2 regions of the uncultured Chloroflexus sp. genome follow, and region 1 is predicted to be linked to the other one. Evidence: riboswitches for the same ligand, from Rfam matches in the RefSeq annotation. Region 1 holds a riboswitch; the other holds the start of a gene.
What was found. Region 1 has a riboswitch for cobalamin ahead of Q1A00_RS13690 (prenyltransferase/squalene oxidase repeat-containing protein). Riboswitches for the same ligand answer to the same signal wherever they lie in the genome.
Positions count from the first base shown of each region.

Region 2: it holds a riboswitch for cobalamin, as region 1 does, so the genes downstream of both, cobO (cob(I)yrinic acid a,c-diamide adenosyltransferase) here and Q1A00_RS13690 (prenyltransferase/squalene oxidase repeat-containing protein) in region 1, are expected to answer to the same signal.

Region 1 is NZ_CALLJH010000039.1:80,201-88,312, forward strand. It holds gene Q1A00_RS13670 (bifunctional RecB family nuclease/DEAD/DEAH box helicase) at 1-57, opposite strand, end outside; gene Q1A00_RS13675 (YcxB family protein) at 41-544, opposite strand; gene Q1A00_RS13680 (ATP-binding protein) at 557-970, opposite strand; gene Q1A00_RS13685 ([LysW]-lysine hydrolase) at 1,084-2,130, shown strand; cobalamin riboswitch at 2,310-2,451, shown strand; gene Q1A00_RS13690 (prenyltransferase/squalene oxidase repeat-containing protein) at 2,597-3,658, shown strand; gene Q1A00_RS13695 (hypothetical protein) at 3,705-4,442, shown strand; gene Q1A00_RS13700 (histidine phosphatase family protein) at 4,664-5,275, shown strand; gene cobS (adenosylcobinamide-GDP ribazoletransferase) at 5,278-6,030, shown strand; gene Q1A00_RS13710 (energy-coupling factor transporter transmembrane component T) at 6,217-7,344, shown strand; gene Q1A00_RS13715 (DUF5131 family protein) at 7,456-8,112, opposite strand, start outside.
Region 2 is NZ_CALLJH010000007.1:47,257-55,368, forward strand. It holds gene ltaE (low-specificity L-threonine aldolase) at 392-1,465, shown strand; gene Q1A00_RS03375 (sensor domain-containing diguanylate cyclase) at 1,487-3,262, shown strand; gene ilvA (threonine ammonia-lyase, biosynthetic) at 3,249-4,766, shown strand; cobalamin riboswitch at 4,843-4,988, shown strand; gene cobO (cob(I)yrinic acid a,c-diamide adenosyltransferase) at 5,106-5,714, shown strand; gene cobN (cobaltochelatase subunit CobN) at 5,884-8,112, shown strand, end outside.

The DNA.
Region 1 (8,112 bases):
GGCCGAGTCAAGCGCCAACGGCGGTAAGCGCTCATCTATCTCATGCTGCTGGCTCATCGAACACCCCCGGCTCTGGCTTGGGCTCGATCCGGTTGCGCAGCATGCGCTCGAAAGCGCCTACTTGGCGGGGGCCAATCGCGCGGGCCGAGATGAGCAACACCTGCCCATTGATCAGTTGCAGCTCGTAAACACCGCCAAGCTTGCGCCACGCGCGCACCTTCGACCATGGAATCTCGCTGCGCCCGCTGCGTGCGCTGACGATCAACGTCTCGCGTCCCAATTCGTAACGAGTTGGCTGGTAAATCGGTAGATCGCAGTTGCGGCTCTGGCGGTAGATCAGGACAAAACCGGTGATGGCGTAGACCAGAAACGGAATCCAGCCGCCGATCAGGGCTGGCGCTTGCGGGATGCTCGGATCGTAGATCACGAATGCGGTCAAGATAGCGGCGACAAACGCAAACACGTAGAAAATCGGCCGGCGAAAATAACGGCTCAGTGCATGGCGCGTAAACTCGCGCTGGCTAATAGTGCTCTCGATAATCATGGCCAGTTACCGCTAAAAAGCATTCCACTTCACCAGTATTAATTCATTTCCACCCTGAGGCAATACTCGATATTGTAAATCATCGAGCAGATGGCGCGACAAAAATAACCCCAACCCGCCGGCGCGTTGCTGGCCGCGCCCGATCAGATTGCGCGGCAGCGGCACATTGAGCGGGTTGAAGGCCGGCGCGGCATCGCAAATGCGCACACACAGCATATCACCGTCGTTCCAGACATCGACCCAAATGGGGCCAGCTTGGCCGCCATAGCCGTAGGTAATCGCATTGGAAATCAGCTCATTAGCCGCATACACAACATCGTCGATACTATCCCGGCGAGCGCCGATATTGCTGGCCGCATCAGTGATGAAACGCCGGATCTGTTTAAGGCTGCGTAGGTCGGCGTTAAAGACGAATGATGCGGACATATTATCTCCAGTATAGGTGGGGATTCGGCAAATATATCGTGCATGATACCATAGGGTGAGGAAGTAGTGAGTAACAATACCTCTGTTAGGTTATCGCTGAGGAGAGTTTGATAATGCATGAAGCGGTTGAATTTCTCATTCGCCTCTTGCGCACGCCATCGTTATCGGGCCACGAAGCGGCGGCGGTGCAGGTGATGGTCGAGCAGATGGCGGCTTTTGGCTGGGAAGCATTCGTTGATGAGTCGGGCAGCGCGGTTGGGCATGTGGGCACAAGTGGGCCGCTGGTGGTGTTGCTCGGCCATATTGATACTGTGCCGGGCGAGGTGCCGGTGCGGATCGAGGATGGTAAACTGTACGGACGAGGCGCGGTTGATGCCAAAGGGCCGCTGGCAACGTTTGTGTGGGCGGCGCGGCGGGCCGAATTGGCCGGCACGCTTAACTGTCGGCTGGCGATCATCGGTGCAACCGAGGAAGAGGCGGCCAGTTCGCGCGGCGCACATGCCGCCCGTGACCGGTATCGTCCGGCATTCTGCGTGATCGGCGAGCCAAGCGGTTGGGATCGGATCACGCTGGGGTATAAAGGACGCTTGCTGACGCACTACCGGTATCAGCAGCCGGCTGCCCACAGCGCTGGTGAACAGCGTGCCGCACCTGAGCAGATGGTTGATTTTTGGCGTGCAGTTGAACAACATTGTCAGCATGTGAATGCGGGGCGTGAGCGACTGTTCGAGCAGTTGATCCCCTCGTTGCGCCGCGTGAGCAGTGGCAGCGACGGAATCAGTGAATGGGTAGAAGCGACTGTTGGTCTGCGCCTCCCACCCGGCATTGATCCGCACGAGTTAGCCGAGACCGTGCGCAGGCTGGCCGGCCCGGCAGAGGTAGGATTTGAAGGGGCCTGTCCCGCCTTCCAAAGCTCACGCACCACGCCGCTGGCCAGCGCCTTTGTGCGTGCTATCCGCCAACACGGCGGTCAACCGGCCTTCTTGCACAAAACCGGCACTGCCGATATGAACGTGGTCGGGCCGGTGTGGCAATGCCCGATCGTCGCCTACGGGCCGGGCGACTCGCGCCTTGACCACACCCCCGACGAGCACGTCGAGCTGGCTGAATACGAGCGGGCGATTGCGGTGTTGGCCGAGGTGCTGGCGCAATTGCGGTGATGGGGAGGGAGTTAGGGAGATGGGGAAAGATTGACAATCCCGACTCCCTACTCCTTGCCTACAAACGGGCAAGCCGCTTGTAGCGAGAGGGTAGTAGGGAGATTGCCAAGCTCTACTCCATTGACGCACGGTAGCAATTATGGTACTATCGCCGCAATTGAATATAAGTAATTGCGGGGTAGCAACCCCGCCAGCAGGGAGCCCGGAGGAAGCGAAGGGCTTAATTGGGGGAAGTCCGGTCAAAGGCCGGCGCAGTCCACGCTACTGTAGGTCGCCATCGGCGACGAGCCAGAATGCCCGTCCCTGCTTGTTCGCTATCACACCCGCGCTGGAAAGGGGGTGAGGCGCGCGCAAGATTGGCGTTCTTTCTTGCCTTCGCACCCTTCCACAGCCGTGGAAGGGGTTTTTGTTGTCGGGGCAATAGATCTGTTGGATTGTGATGTTTTGTTGAACGAAAGGGATCTGCATGATGCGCCGGGTTTTTGCACTATTCCTTGCCACGGTGTTGAGTATCGCCGCTTGGCTGCCGGTCGCTGCGCAGGGCACGGCGGTCGAATCGGCGCTGAAATGGGTCGCCAGTCAACAGCAAGCCGACGGGAGCTTTGCCGGTTTTGGGCCGGGTGACACAGCCGACGCGATCGTCGCTTTCGTAGCTGGTGGTCAGCAACCGTCGGCCAATGCCGTGACCTACCTCGCCGGGCAGGCAGCCACCTACGGCACCTCATCAGCCGGTGCGACGGCCAAACTGATATTGGCCGCCGTCGCCGCTCAGAGCGATCCGCTCAACTTCGGCGGGGTCAATCTAGCCCAACAGCTTGGTTCAACGTACAACGCAACGACCGGTCAGTACGGTAGCGATGTGTACGGTCATGCGCTCGCATTATTAGCGATCAAGGCAATGGGTGTGCAACCGCCAGCGGCGGCGATTGACCGGCTGATCGCGCTGCAATTGCGCGACGGCGGCTGGAGCTTTGATGGCACGGCGGCAACCGGTAGCGATACGAACACCACGGCGTTGGCAGTGATGGCGCTGGCTGGCCGGGCCCGCGCCGCTGATGCGCTGAACGCGGCGCGGGCTTACCTGCGCGGCCAGCAAAACCCTGATGGCGGCTTCCCCTACTCGCAGACATCGCCGTTTGGCAATGCCAGCGATGCTAACTCGACGGCAGCGGTGACGATGGCCATCATTGCCCTCGGCGAAGATCCCAGCGGCGCAGCGTGGAAGCAAAGCGACGCGACGCCACTCAGTGCGTTGGCCGCCTTCCAAAACAGCAGCGGTGCGTTCCGCTATCAAAATGCGATGCCCGATGATAATGCGCTCGCGACCTATCAGGCTATTCCGGCGCTGGTCGGGAAGGCATTGCCGGTGGCGACGACCTCGATCCCAGCAGCGCAGAGCCTGATTGCGCCGGCGACTACGCTGCCGCGCACTGCTGGCGAAGCACAGCCGCTATTGCCGCTGCTGGCGCTGGCTGGCTTGCTGGCGTTGGCGGCAGGGCAAGCGTTGCGGCGGACGCAGGTAGGATAATGAGAAGATAGCTTGCAGGGCACAGCGCTGCTGTGCCCATACAGCGATGAAGCGAATTTTTCAACTTGTTGGCTTAATCGCGATCGCGCTTCTCTCTGGCGTGGCTGCCGCGCAACCGGCGGTTAACCGCGCCGGAGTAGTCGTGCGGTTTGGCAATGGCGAAGTTGTTACTGCGTGCGTCGAGTTTAGTGAGCCGTCGATCAGCGGATTAGAGCTGCTCGAACGTAGTGGCCTGCCGGTCATTAGCCAGCAAAGCAGCATTGGCGCAGCGGTATGCAAAATTGGGCGCGAAGGGTGTGATTATCCGGCCACCAGTTGTTTCTGTGCTCGCGATCAGCAGGGTCGGGCGGTGTATTGGGCCTTCTACCGGCGCGAAGCGGGTGGGTGGCGCTACTCTAACCTCGGTGCGAGTAGCGTGCGGGTGAGCGATGGCGATCTGCACGGGTGGGCATGGGGGCCGGGTGATGCCAGTGGCGGGGCGGTTCCGCCTCATCTGGAACTCGCCGATGTATGCCGGAGTGAAGCGGCGGAAGCGGCGACTATAGCGCCGACAGCGACGGCAGCACCTACCACAACGCCACCGCCGGCGGCGACGGCAACACCCACCGCAACGGCAGCACCTACCACAACACCACCGCCGGCGGCGACGGCAGCACCCACCGCAACGCCACCGCCGGCGACCGGCACTGCCGGGCAATGGCTGGGCTTTGCGGCGCTGGCGGCGTTGTTAATCGGCGGTATTGTTGTGGCGGCAACGAATCAACGAATGAGAGGAACGAATTAACGAATAGTGATGTACCAATGGAAAGCCGCACGGCGGTGTGGCTCCTACAGCGGCGTGATCATACGGCAAGGGTGGGAGGCGGTCGACGGCGGGGGGCCGGTCGAGGGTAACCCCGCACGGCAATGCGGCTCCCTGATCGAGCCAACGATACATCGTATTATCTCTCTGCAACGCCAATGCGCGTGCCGTCAATAGTGAGAGGATAGGGGGTTAACGACACAATGCGCACCAGTGTCTGGCTCGTTCGCCATGGCCAAACCGAAGCCAACCGTGCTCGCCGGTATCTGGGCCGTGGCGATAGCCCGCTGACCGAGTACGGCCTGCGCCAGCACGCAGCGGCGGCGAATCGGCTGCGCGCGTTGCCCTTTACCCATGCTATCGCCAGCCCTACCCAGCGCACGCGCGCGTTGGCTGCGGCCCTGCTGCAGCATCGTTCCATCCCGTTGCGTGAAGACTCGCGCTGGATCGAGGTTGATCAGGGTTTGTGGGAGGGACTAACCTACCGTGAAGTAGGGCAACGCTTCCCAACCGATGCCCAAGCACGTTGGGCGTTAGGGATAAACGGGCGACCTACCGGCGGCGAGAGTCTGGCTGAGGCGGCGACGCGGGTGGCGGCAGCGTGGCAGGAGCTGTTGGCAAACTATCGCGGCGGACGGGTTCTCGTGCTGACCCATGCCACACCTATTCAACTAGTGCTCTGTTTTTGTTGTAATATCCCGATCGCTGAACACTGGCGCTGGCGGATCGATTTGGGTAGCATCACTGCGCTTGATATCTACGGCGCGTCAATTATTATCCGCACGGTGAATACCGTGCCTCCTCTCGGAGGATGACTATGAGCGAATCGCCGGCTCGACCTGCCAATGGTCTGCTCGAAGCCATCCGGTTTCTCACCATTATCCCACTGCCCGGCCTGCCGCCGATGAACGAGCAGAGCGTGGCGCGGGCGATTCCGTGGTTCCCGGCGGCCGGGTTGGTCATCGGTGGTGCAATGGTCGTCGTCGATGCGGTTGCCCGCCCGCTTTGGGGTGATCTGGTGGCGGCAGTGTTGGTCGTCGCCACGTGGGGGATTGTCACGGGCGGCATGCACCTCGATGGTGTCAGCGATACGTTTGATGCAGTGATGAGCTGGCGCTCGCGTGAGCGCAAGCTCGAGATTATGAAAGACAGCCGGATCGGCGCGATGGGAGCGATTGCGCTGATCATGACCATCTTGCTCAAGGTGGCGTTTATTGCCGGCGCAACGGTGGTATGGCCGGCGTTGCTGTTAGCGCCGATACTTGGCCGTTGGGCTGATTGCTACGGCATCTATCGCTTCCCACCTGCCCGTGAAGGTGGGTTGGGCCGGATGTTTAACTCACACGTCCAGCAGCGCGATCTCTGGCTCTCGTCGGTGCTGATGTTGGGCAGCGCATGGCTGATCGCCGGTCTTGCCGGGATTGTCGCTGCGGCGTTGGTGCTCGCGGTCGCGCATCTGCTGGCACGCTGGTGGGTGCGCGATTTGGGTGGTCTTACCGGTGACACCTATGGCGCAATGTGCGAAATCGGTGAAGTAGTCGTATTGGCAGTGCTGACAGTAAGAATATGAACGCGATAACGCAAGGTCACAATGATGGCAACGGTGCGAAGGAGATAAGGATATTTAGTACGCCTTTGCGCACACCGCGCCTTGGCATTTCTAACGCCACGCACCTTCGCATCCGCTTTGCCTTGGTGGTGCCACACCTTGCGTCTTTGCTCACGCTGCGTCTTAGCGCTTGACGAAAGGCTCACTATGCACACCCGCACATGGCTTTGGTGGCTGGTCGCCGCTGCTGCGATCGCGACGCTGGCTCCCCACCCGCTCTACCATATCTTGTTGATGCTCGCAGTGACGTATGTCTTTACAGCCCGGCGCGACGATCGCCCGCTGGCGCACAGCTTCACGCTCTTTGCCCGCGCCGGCGCGATCCTCTGGCTCGGTTATATCATCTTCGCCGTGGTGACGGTGGGTGGGCCGCGCGGCGCGACGGCGCTCGTTACATTACCCGCTTTGCAACTGCCGATTTGGCTGGGCGCGATTGTGCTGGGTGGGCCGATCACCGCCGAAGCGCTTGCATGGGGAGCGACGCGCGGGTTGGGGTTGTGGGCCTTACTGCTGATCTTTGGCGCGTTTAATGCACTGGTTGATCACCACCGGCTGTTGCGACTAGCGCCGCGATCGCTCTTCCACGCGGGGTTAGCGATCACGATCGCAATTGCCTTTGCACCGGGGTTAGTGCGATCCATCCAAACCATCACTGCTGCCCAACGCGCGCGTGGTCATCGCTTTGGCGGCCTGCGCAGTTGGTGGGCGCTGGCCGGGCCGCTACTGGCCGGCAGCCTCGAACGGGCGCTGCAATTGGCTGAGGCGTTAGAGGCACGCGGTTATGGACGCACGCTTGCTGCAACCCCAGACACTGGACGGATGCTCATACTGCTGGCCGGTCTCAGCAGTCTTGCCGGTGCGTTGATCGGCTGGCTCTGGGCCGGCCCGGCGGCGTTTCCGCTGATGGCTCCGCTCGCCGGTGCCGGGCTGCTCCTCACCGGCTGGGCCGCCCGTCAACTCAGCCGGAGCGTGCCGCGCACCACCTACCGGCGCGAACGCTGGCACCGCCACGACACTATCGCCTGCATCAGCGCTGGCATAGCGTTGATCACCATTGCCGCGCTGCGCCTGCTCGAACCAGCCGTGCTGGTCTATTATCCCTTCCCAACCATCTCCCTTCCCACCTTCGATCTGCGGGTGGGCGTAGCCATAGTATTGCTGGCCGTGCCTGCCTTACCGCTACGCACACCCCTGCCGCGCCGCGCCCGCCGCATCGTTACCGATCGACGCGCTGCCCGCCGCACAGCAGCCCAACAAGGTGCGTTCGCGGATTGAGCGTGATGCGAGGGATTACACTGTGTACGAGATGACCGGGTGGCGATTGGCTCTTCGCTATGCGTGGATGACTGCTACGGGCGAGACGATAGGAGGGATGTGCCATGCGCCCTACGATACCTCTGCTGTTTGAACCGTCGCTCGTTGCGGCCATTCATCCCATGTGCGGCCATCGAGCACGCGACCGGTGCGATGTTTGCGCGGACCACCCCATTGCTTGAAGAAAAACGCCACTCCTGCCGCCTGACACTGATCGCGAATCTCGCGCACCCACGCCGGATCAATTGGTCGCGCTCCCGGCCCCGACTCGCCACCCACGATCACCCAATCGATGCCATCCAATGGAAGATTCGGCAATGGCCCCAACAACGGTTCGCACGACAGAAACTTGATCGTCGCGCCGGTCTCGCGTAGGCGATGGATACGATCAAGATAGTCGGCTCGCTCAACGCTGACTCCCATCCAAACATTTGATGGCCACGCTAGCAACGGATCAAGCTCGTGTAATCGTTCGGCCCGCTTGGTCAAGACCTGAAACGTATGCCAGTGTGCTTGGGTCATGACGGCAAAGACCTGCTGAATGAAGGTCACCGGCACATCGTGATGAAAGAGATCGCTCATCGAATTGACAAAGATCATGCGCGGTTGCTTCCACTGCAATGGCTCAGGCAGCGTGTTAGGGTGGAGCGTGAGACGAAACCCGTTGCGATACTTTTCCAGCCCCATTGCCTGTAAGCGCAACGCCATCCGCTCGGCGTAGCAATGTTT
Region 2 (8,112 bases), on a different contig from region 1:
GACGAGAATTGTAGTACGGAATCAAAACTACGAACGTTCAAGCAAATTGTAGCATGAGAGTCAACAACATGGAATATAGACAATCTTTGTGCAAAATCTTTGCGTTTGGTTAAAAATGGCGAATTGAGCGTTATAATGCGGTATTATTCGCTAGGAAATAACATGTCACGGTGCATATCCGGGGCAATTTTTTACATGAGTTGTGAAATCACCACTACCTAGCCGCACACGGCTGTGTCGGCCAAGGCGGTGCGCGGCACGATTCAGCCTATCAATTCCATTGCGTACAGTGCAGTGCGACCGGTGTTGTTTTACCGAACTTATCGGCGAGCCGCGTGATATAATGAGGCAATGCTATGTAAATGATGTGCCATGGAGGATACCTTCTTATATGCAAGGCTATGTTTTGCCTGTTGCCGATGCGCCGGATGATCGGATCGATCTGCGCAGCGATACGGTGACGCTGCCTAGCCCAGCGATGCGGTCAGCGATGGCCAATGCAGCACTGGGTGACGATGTGTACGGCGAGGATCCGACAGTCAATGCGCTAGAGCGTTTAGCTGCTGAGCGGGTTGGCAAAGAGGCGGCAGTGCTGGTTACCAGCGGGACGATGGGCAATCTGGCGGCGCTGTTGGCCTATTGCCAACGCGGCCAGCGGGTGATCCTTGGCAACGAGAGCCATATCTACCATTATGAAGCCGGCGGCGCCAGCGCCTTGGGCGGGTTGGTGTACCATCCGCTTCCGACCGCGGATGATGGCACGATCGATTTAGCAGTGTTGGATGAGGCGGCTACTACGATTGACGATAATCACTTTGCCCCGCCCGGCGTCATCTGTTTAGAAAACACCAATAACCGCCGTGGCGGCGTGGTGCTGGCGCCGGAGTATCTGGCGCAGGTGCATACGCTGGCCCGCGCGCATGGCCTGCCGGTGCATCTCGATGGTGCGCGTATCTTTAATGCGGCGGTAGCGTTGGGCGTACCGGTCACCGAGCTGACGGCGCATGTCGATACAGTGATGTTTTGCCTTTCGAAAGGGTTGGCCGCGCCAGTTGGCTCGCTGGTGGCCGGCCCAGCCGATGTGATTGCCCGCGTGCGCCGCGTGCGCAAGATGCTCGGCGGCGGAATGCGGCAGGCGGGTGTGATTGCTGCGGCGGGCATCGTGGCCCTCACCGAGATGGTAGATCGGTTGGCAGAAGATCATGCCAATGCGCGGTTGCTCGCCGCTGGTCTGGCCGAGTTGCCGGGAGTCCAGATTGATCTCAGCAAAGTGCAAACCAACATTGTGCGCTTCACCTTTTTTCATCCACGCCTGAGCGTAGACGCATTTTTGGCGGCGCTGCGTGCATACGGCATCTTGATGGGAAGCATGAGCAATACGAGCATCCGCGCTGTCACTCACTATGGTATCGAACGGGCGCACATTGAGCGCGTGATCAGCGTCGCGACTGATATCTTGGCGTAGTCTCGCTGCCGGTGGGCGGGTATGAAGGTTGATCTGTCTGGTACATCTGAACTATTTATCCTTTTGTCGCCCAACTGCCAGATGCTCGCTGTAAGTGAGGCGATGCTGCCACTCCTTTCGTATGTTGAGCCGTTGCTGCCTGATCTTGTTCAGGCTGCCGATGGCGCGGATGTCTTTCTAAACGGGTTGCAATATGCGCTACAACGCCAGTTTTTGTGGCAAGCGCCGGGAGTACCGTTCGGTCTGCTGATCACGTTCCGGCAACCGGCGCCAGAGCCGCTGGTTGATCACCGGCTCGGTGAAATGGCGCTCACCCTGTCCAGCAAACTTGAGATGAACCATGTGCTGGAACATGTGGTGCGTTTTGCAATGGATCTCCTCGATGCTGATGCTGGCGCGCTGCCGGTGTACGATCCGGATCACGATCGGTTGTTGTCTGGCCATCTCGTGAATCTGCCGGTTGATCTGGTGACGCCCTTTAAAGAGCCGCGGCGCGGGTTGATGTGGCAGATGATCGAGAATGGGAAGTCGATCCTCATTCCAGACTACGCCAATCATCCAATGGCATTGCCGGAATTAGTGCGTATTGGGGTTTCTTCGCTGCTGGCGACACCGATTATCCATGGCAAGACGCCGTTGGGTATCTTGGCGGTGTATCGTTTCCGTAACAAGCCCTTTCACGAGAGCGATCGCGATCTCTTGCAAGCTATCGCCCACCAGACTGCGATTGCCTTGCAAAGCGCCCGCCTATACCAGCGCGCCATTCGCAATGCCGATGAACGCTACACCCTCTATCAAGCCAGTATTGAGATTGGTGCTACGCTGGATCTCGAACAACTCTATCAGGCAATCCATCGCGCTGTCAACCGGTTAATCTCCCATGCTGGTTTTACCATTGCGCTGTTGAATGACCAGCAGATGGTCGAGTATGTCTATCTGGTAACGACGGCTGGCCGCCAACCAAGGTTGCAACTGCCGCTTACGCAAGGTATTGCTGGCTACGTGCTTCGTTTCGGCGTCTCGCTGCGGCTGTCAGGGGCGCACGCGCTGCCTGAACCGGCGATGCAACCCGCGCTTGAGATCGAAGGCGATCTGGATCATCAATCACTCTTGGCGACGCCGCTCGTGGTTGGTGATCGGATTATTGGCGCATTGCTGGCGTGGCACGATCACCTCGATGCCTATACCATGTCTGATTTGAGCGCACTCGAGATGCTAGCGGCGACGGTGGCGGTTGCGCTGTACAATGCTCTGCGCTTTGCCCATATGCAGACGCTGGCGATGACCGATACGCTTACCGAGTTGGTGAACCGGCGCCATTTTCTGCAACATTTACAACACGAAATCGATCGTTCGCGCCGGTATCATACCCCGGTCAGTATTGCGATGATTGATATTGATCATTTTAAGCAGGTGAACGATACCTACGGCCATCTGGCCGGTGATCATATTTTGCGCGAATTGGCGCGCCGGTGCCGGCAACAACTGCGTGATACCGATATCCTAGCGCGTTATGGCGGCGAAGAGTTTGGTTTGATCTTACCGGAAACACCGTATCATGCGGCGTTGTTAGCGGCTGAACGCTTGTGCCAGACGGTGATGGCTACGCCGTTTCTAGTTGATGAGCAACAGATTACGCTAACGCTCAGCATCGGTGTTGCGACCTTTCAAGCCGTTTCTCATCCTGATCCGTCTTCCCTCATTGCTGATGCCGATCGGGCGCTCTATCTGGCCAAGCAGCGAGGGCGCAACCGTGTCTGCGGCGCACAGGAGCTTTCTACATATGCCGAACCCTGATTTTACCTATGTGCAACGGATTCTGACCAGCCGGGTCTACGATGTGGTGCAAGAAACGCCTCTGCAACCGGCGCCGCTGCTCAGCGCGCGGCTGGGGGCGCAGATTTTCTTTAAGCGCGAAGATCTGTTGCCAATCTTTTCGTTTAAGCTGCGCGGTGCTTATAATCGGATGGCGCATCTGAGTCCCGACGAGAAGGCGCGCGGTGTGATTACCGCTTCTGCCGGGAATCATGCCCAAGGCGTGGCCTATTCTGGTCAGCAACTGGGCATTCGCACCCTCATCGTGATGCCAGTGACCACGCCTGAAATAAAGGTTGCGGCGTGCCGCCGCCGCAACGCCGAGGTGGTGCTCTACGGCGATAGTTACAGTGACGCCGAGGCCCATGCCTATCGTTTGCAGAAGGAATTAGGTCTGACGTTCATCCATCCCTATGACGATCCGCTGGTGATCGCCGGGCAGGGAACGATTGGGCTTGAGATTTCGCAGCAGATGCGGTCCGAACGCTACCGGGTCTTTGTGCCGGTGGGGGGCGGCGGCTTGATCGCCGGTATTGCGATCTTTCTCAAGAGTATTAACCCCAATATCGAAATTATTGCCGTTGAGCCGGACGACTCCGATGCGATGTATCAGAGCGTGCGGGCTGGCTATCGGGTGACGCTCGATCAGGTCGGCATCTTTGTCGATGGCGTGGCGGTGCGGCGTGTCGGCGAGCATACCTTTGCGATTGTGCAACGCTACGTTGATGATTTTGTCCGCGTGACGACCGATGAGGTCTGCGCCGCGATTAAGGATGTGTTTGAAGATACGCGCGCGATTATGGAACCGGCGGGGGCGTTGGCAGTCGCCGGTCTGAAGCGGTACATTGCCGAGTACGGCACCGATCTGCCGGCAGTGGCGTTGACCTGTGGCGCAAATATGAATTTCGACCGCCTGCGCCATGTCGCCGAGCGGGCCGAGATTGGCGAACGACGCGAAGCCCTCTTTGCCGTCACTATCCCCGAACGCCCCGGTTCGTTTAAGCAGTTTTGTCGTACCATTGGGCCGCACAACATTACCGAGTTCAACTATCGTTATGCACCTCGTCCCGATGCGAACGTGTTTGTTGGTGTGCAACTGACCGATGCGCGTCAGCGTCACGAGTTGGCCGAGCGGTTGCGGAATGCCGGCTACACAGTGCTCGATCTGACCAATGATGAGCTGGCAATTATTCATCTGCGCCACATGGTTGGTGGGCGCGCGCCAGAAGCGACCGATGAACGGCTCTTTTCGTTCGAGTTTCCTGAACGTCCGGGGGCGTTGCTCCAGTTTCTCGAGTCACTCGATGCGTCGTGGAATATTAGTCTGTTCCACTACCGCAATCACGGCAGCGCCCATGGCCGGGTGCTGGCGGGGATTCAGGTGCCTGATGCTGACCTCGACCGGTTTTACGCTTCGCTGAGTCGGTTAGGCTATCCGTACCAAGAGCAGAGCGATAATCCGGCGTACCATCTGTTTTTGAAGTGAGACTAGCTTGCGCAGCATTGCGCTTGATAGTGCATCAGCGATTCTGTGTTATAATTGACGCATTATTGCACATACGCAATTCCATACCCATCGCGGTGTCCCGCTAGCCCGGATGCTAGGGCGTAAAGGTGGAAGCTGGTGCAAGTCCAGCGCTGTGCCGCAACTGTAACCGGCCGTTATCGGTCGGAAGCCAGGACGCCTGCCGCGATGTAATGGTTCGTTCAGCCCTTCTCGTGCCAAGGAGGATGAACGGGAGGCGCATACCTGCGCGTCATCGTTTCATAACCCCGGCCAGTGCAAGTGGCTGGGGTTCTTGTTTTAGTTGTAAAGGCGCAACGTATGGAAGATACACCCACAACACCAACTGAGCCGGGTTCATCGCCTGAAGCTGAAGCGCGCCGCAAGGCAGTGCGGGCTAGTCATCAGCCTAAAGGGTTGGTGATCGTCAATACGGGCAATGGAAAAGGCAAAACTACTGCTGCCCTCGGTATTCTGCTGCGTGCGTGGGGGCGCAATATGCGTGTCGGTGGTGTGCAGTTTATCAAACACGAACAGGCTAAGTTTGGTGAGTTGCGCGCGCTTGAGCGCATGGGGATTACCCTGACGCCGCTCGGTGATGGCTTTACGTGGACGAGCCGCAATCTCGATGAGACGCAGGCGCGGGCGTTGCACGGTTGGGAGTTGGCCAAGCAGCAGATTGCCAGCGGCGACTTCGATGTCTTTTTGCTCGATGAGTTTACTTATGTGATGCACTACGGCTGGGTGCCGGCCACTGAGGTGGTGGAGTGGCTGAAGGTGCATAAGCCGCCGATGCTTCATCTGATCATTACTGGCCGCTATGCGCCGCCGGAGTTGATTGAGTATGCCGATCTGGTCACCGAAATGCAGGAAATAAAGCATCCGTTCCGTGATCAGGGTATTCGCGCTCAGCCGGGGATTGAGTATTGAGGGTTTGCGAGCATTGACTGCTGAGGTAGTTTTTTACCGCAGGGGGAAGCGGAGAGCGCAGAGGTTGAGGAAGTTGAATAGCAAGTTCGGTTGTGCGTGTGACCAATGAAGCGCCCCTCCGCGTCCTTTGCGTTCTTGGCGGTAAATTTGGCACTAGCAGCGAGGAACCATGGTCGAATCGCTCAAACGCAATATGGTGCAGCGCCTCGATGGGCGGATGGTCAATGCCGGTGCCCGGCGCGGGATGCTGATCATCTGTGCGACCGGCTGCTGCTGTGGCCACACCGAGCGCGGCTTTGCGCCGGTACCTACTGATCTGTACCATCGCGAATGGGAGCGGCGGCGGCTGCGCAATCGGGTGCATCTGAGCCAAGGCGGTTGTCTTGGGCCATGCCCACTGGCGAATGTGGCCCTTTTGCTGATGGATGGGCGGCCATACTGGTTTCATTCGCTGAACGATCCGGCGCTTATCCCGATTCTGTACGATTTTATTGAGGAGCTACTGGCAGCCGATCATCCGCTGCCGCCACCGTCGGCATTGGCGCCGCACCTGTTCAACGGCTTTAGCTGGGATGGCGTGAGTGCGCCGACCACGATCGCCGAACGACTACCGGCAGTGGTTGGTGATGGCATTCTCGTGCTGAGCCAAGCCGATACTGACTTGCTCGCGCTCGAGCAGGCGCTCGACCTGTTGCCCGACGGCTTTGCGCCGGTGCGGATGGCGCACGTGGGCCGGTTGGCCGAACCGGCGGCGATTGACCGCTTGCTCGAACAGTATCTGCCTGCGGCTGCGATCGTGGTAGCGCGCCTGCACAGTCCGGCAGCATTCGCCTATGGTCTCGAACGGCTGCAACAATGGGCGGCGGCGACGGGCGGCTTCCTACTCTGTGTGCCGGCAGTCGAGCAGGTTGACCCTGATCTGATGGCACGTTCGACAGTTGGCGTGCCGTTGGCGATGCTGGCGAGCGCCTATTTTCAGGCTGGCGGCGCGGCCAATCTTGCCAACGGCTTGCAGTGTCTGAGCGATTACCTGTTGGCGAGCGGGTGGGGCTACGATCCGCCGGTCGAATTGCCGCTCCACGGTATCTACACCCCACCCAAACTACGTCGGCGCGGCAAGGTGGCCCAACCGGCGCTGGCGGCTGATGACGCGCCGGTAGCCGGCCTACTCTTCTACCGCGCCCATTTGCTCAGCGGCAATACCGCCTTTGTCGATGCGCTGATCGCTGGCTTGCAAGCGCACGGCTTGCGCGTGCGCGCAGTCTACACCCATTCGCTCAAAGAGGTGAATACGGCGGGCCTGCCGGTGGCGCTCGATCTGTTGCGCCAAGCCGGGCCGGTTGATGTGATCGTCTCGACGCTCAGCTTTGCGCTTGGCGATAGTGATCCGCATCCATTTGCGCAACTCGATGTGCCGGTCGTGCAGGCGTTGATCAGCAGTACCAGTCGCGAGGTATGGCAGCGCGACGGGCGCGGGTTGGGGCCGCTCGATACGGCGATGAATGTGGCCTTGCCTGAACTTGATGGCCGAATCATTGGCATACCGGTGGCGTTTAAAGCCCAAGCGGGCGAGTCGGCGGCGCGCTCATTGCCCGATCAAGAGCGGATCGAACGGCTGGCCGGCATGGTCTGGCGGTTGACGCAATTGCGGTGCATCCCGAATGCGCAGAAGCGGATCGCGGTCATCTTGACTAACAGTAACGCCAAAGCGCAGCGGATCGGCAATGCGGTCGGCCTTGATGCACCGGCCTCGCTGATGCGCCTGTTTGCCGCCTTGCGCGAGTCTGGCTATATGGTCGGCGATTTGCCGGAAAACGGCGACCGGCTGATCGCCGATCTGATTGCACGCTGCTCGTATGACGAGACGTGGTTGACTACCGAGCAGTTGGCCCAATCGTACCGGATTCCGGTGGCTACCTACCAACGCTGGTTTGCCGAGCTGCCGGCGGAGGTGCAAGCGGCTATGACCCGCCAATGGGGGCCGCCGCCGGGAAGCGCGTATGTGCATAACGGCGCGCTGGCGCTGGCCGGGTTAGAATTCGGCAACGTGTTTGTAGCGCTGCAACCGCCGCGCGGTTACGATATGGATCCCGATGCCATCTACCACCGGCCCGACCTGCCGCCGCCGCACAACTACTACGCGCTCTATCGCTGGCTACGCGACGAATGGCGCGCCGATGCGATCATCCATCTCGGTAAGCACGGCACGCTCGAATGGCTGCCCGGCAAAGGGGTTGGGTTGAGCGCTACCTGCTTTCCCGATCCATTTCTTGCCGATCTGCCCTTGATCTACCCCTTCATCATCAACGATCCCGGTGAAGGTACCCAAGCCAAGCGGCGCGCCCATGCGGTAATCATCGATCACCTCACTCCGCCGATGACCAACGCAGGCGCATAT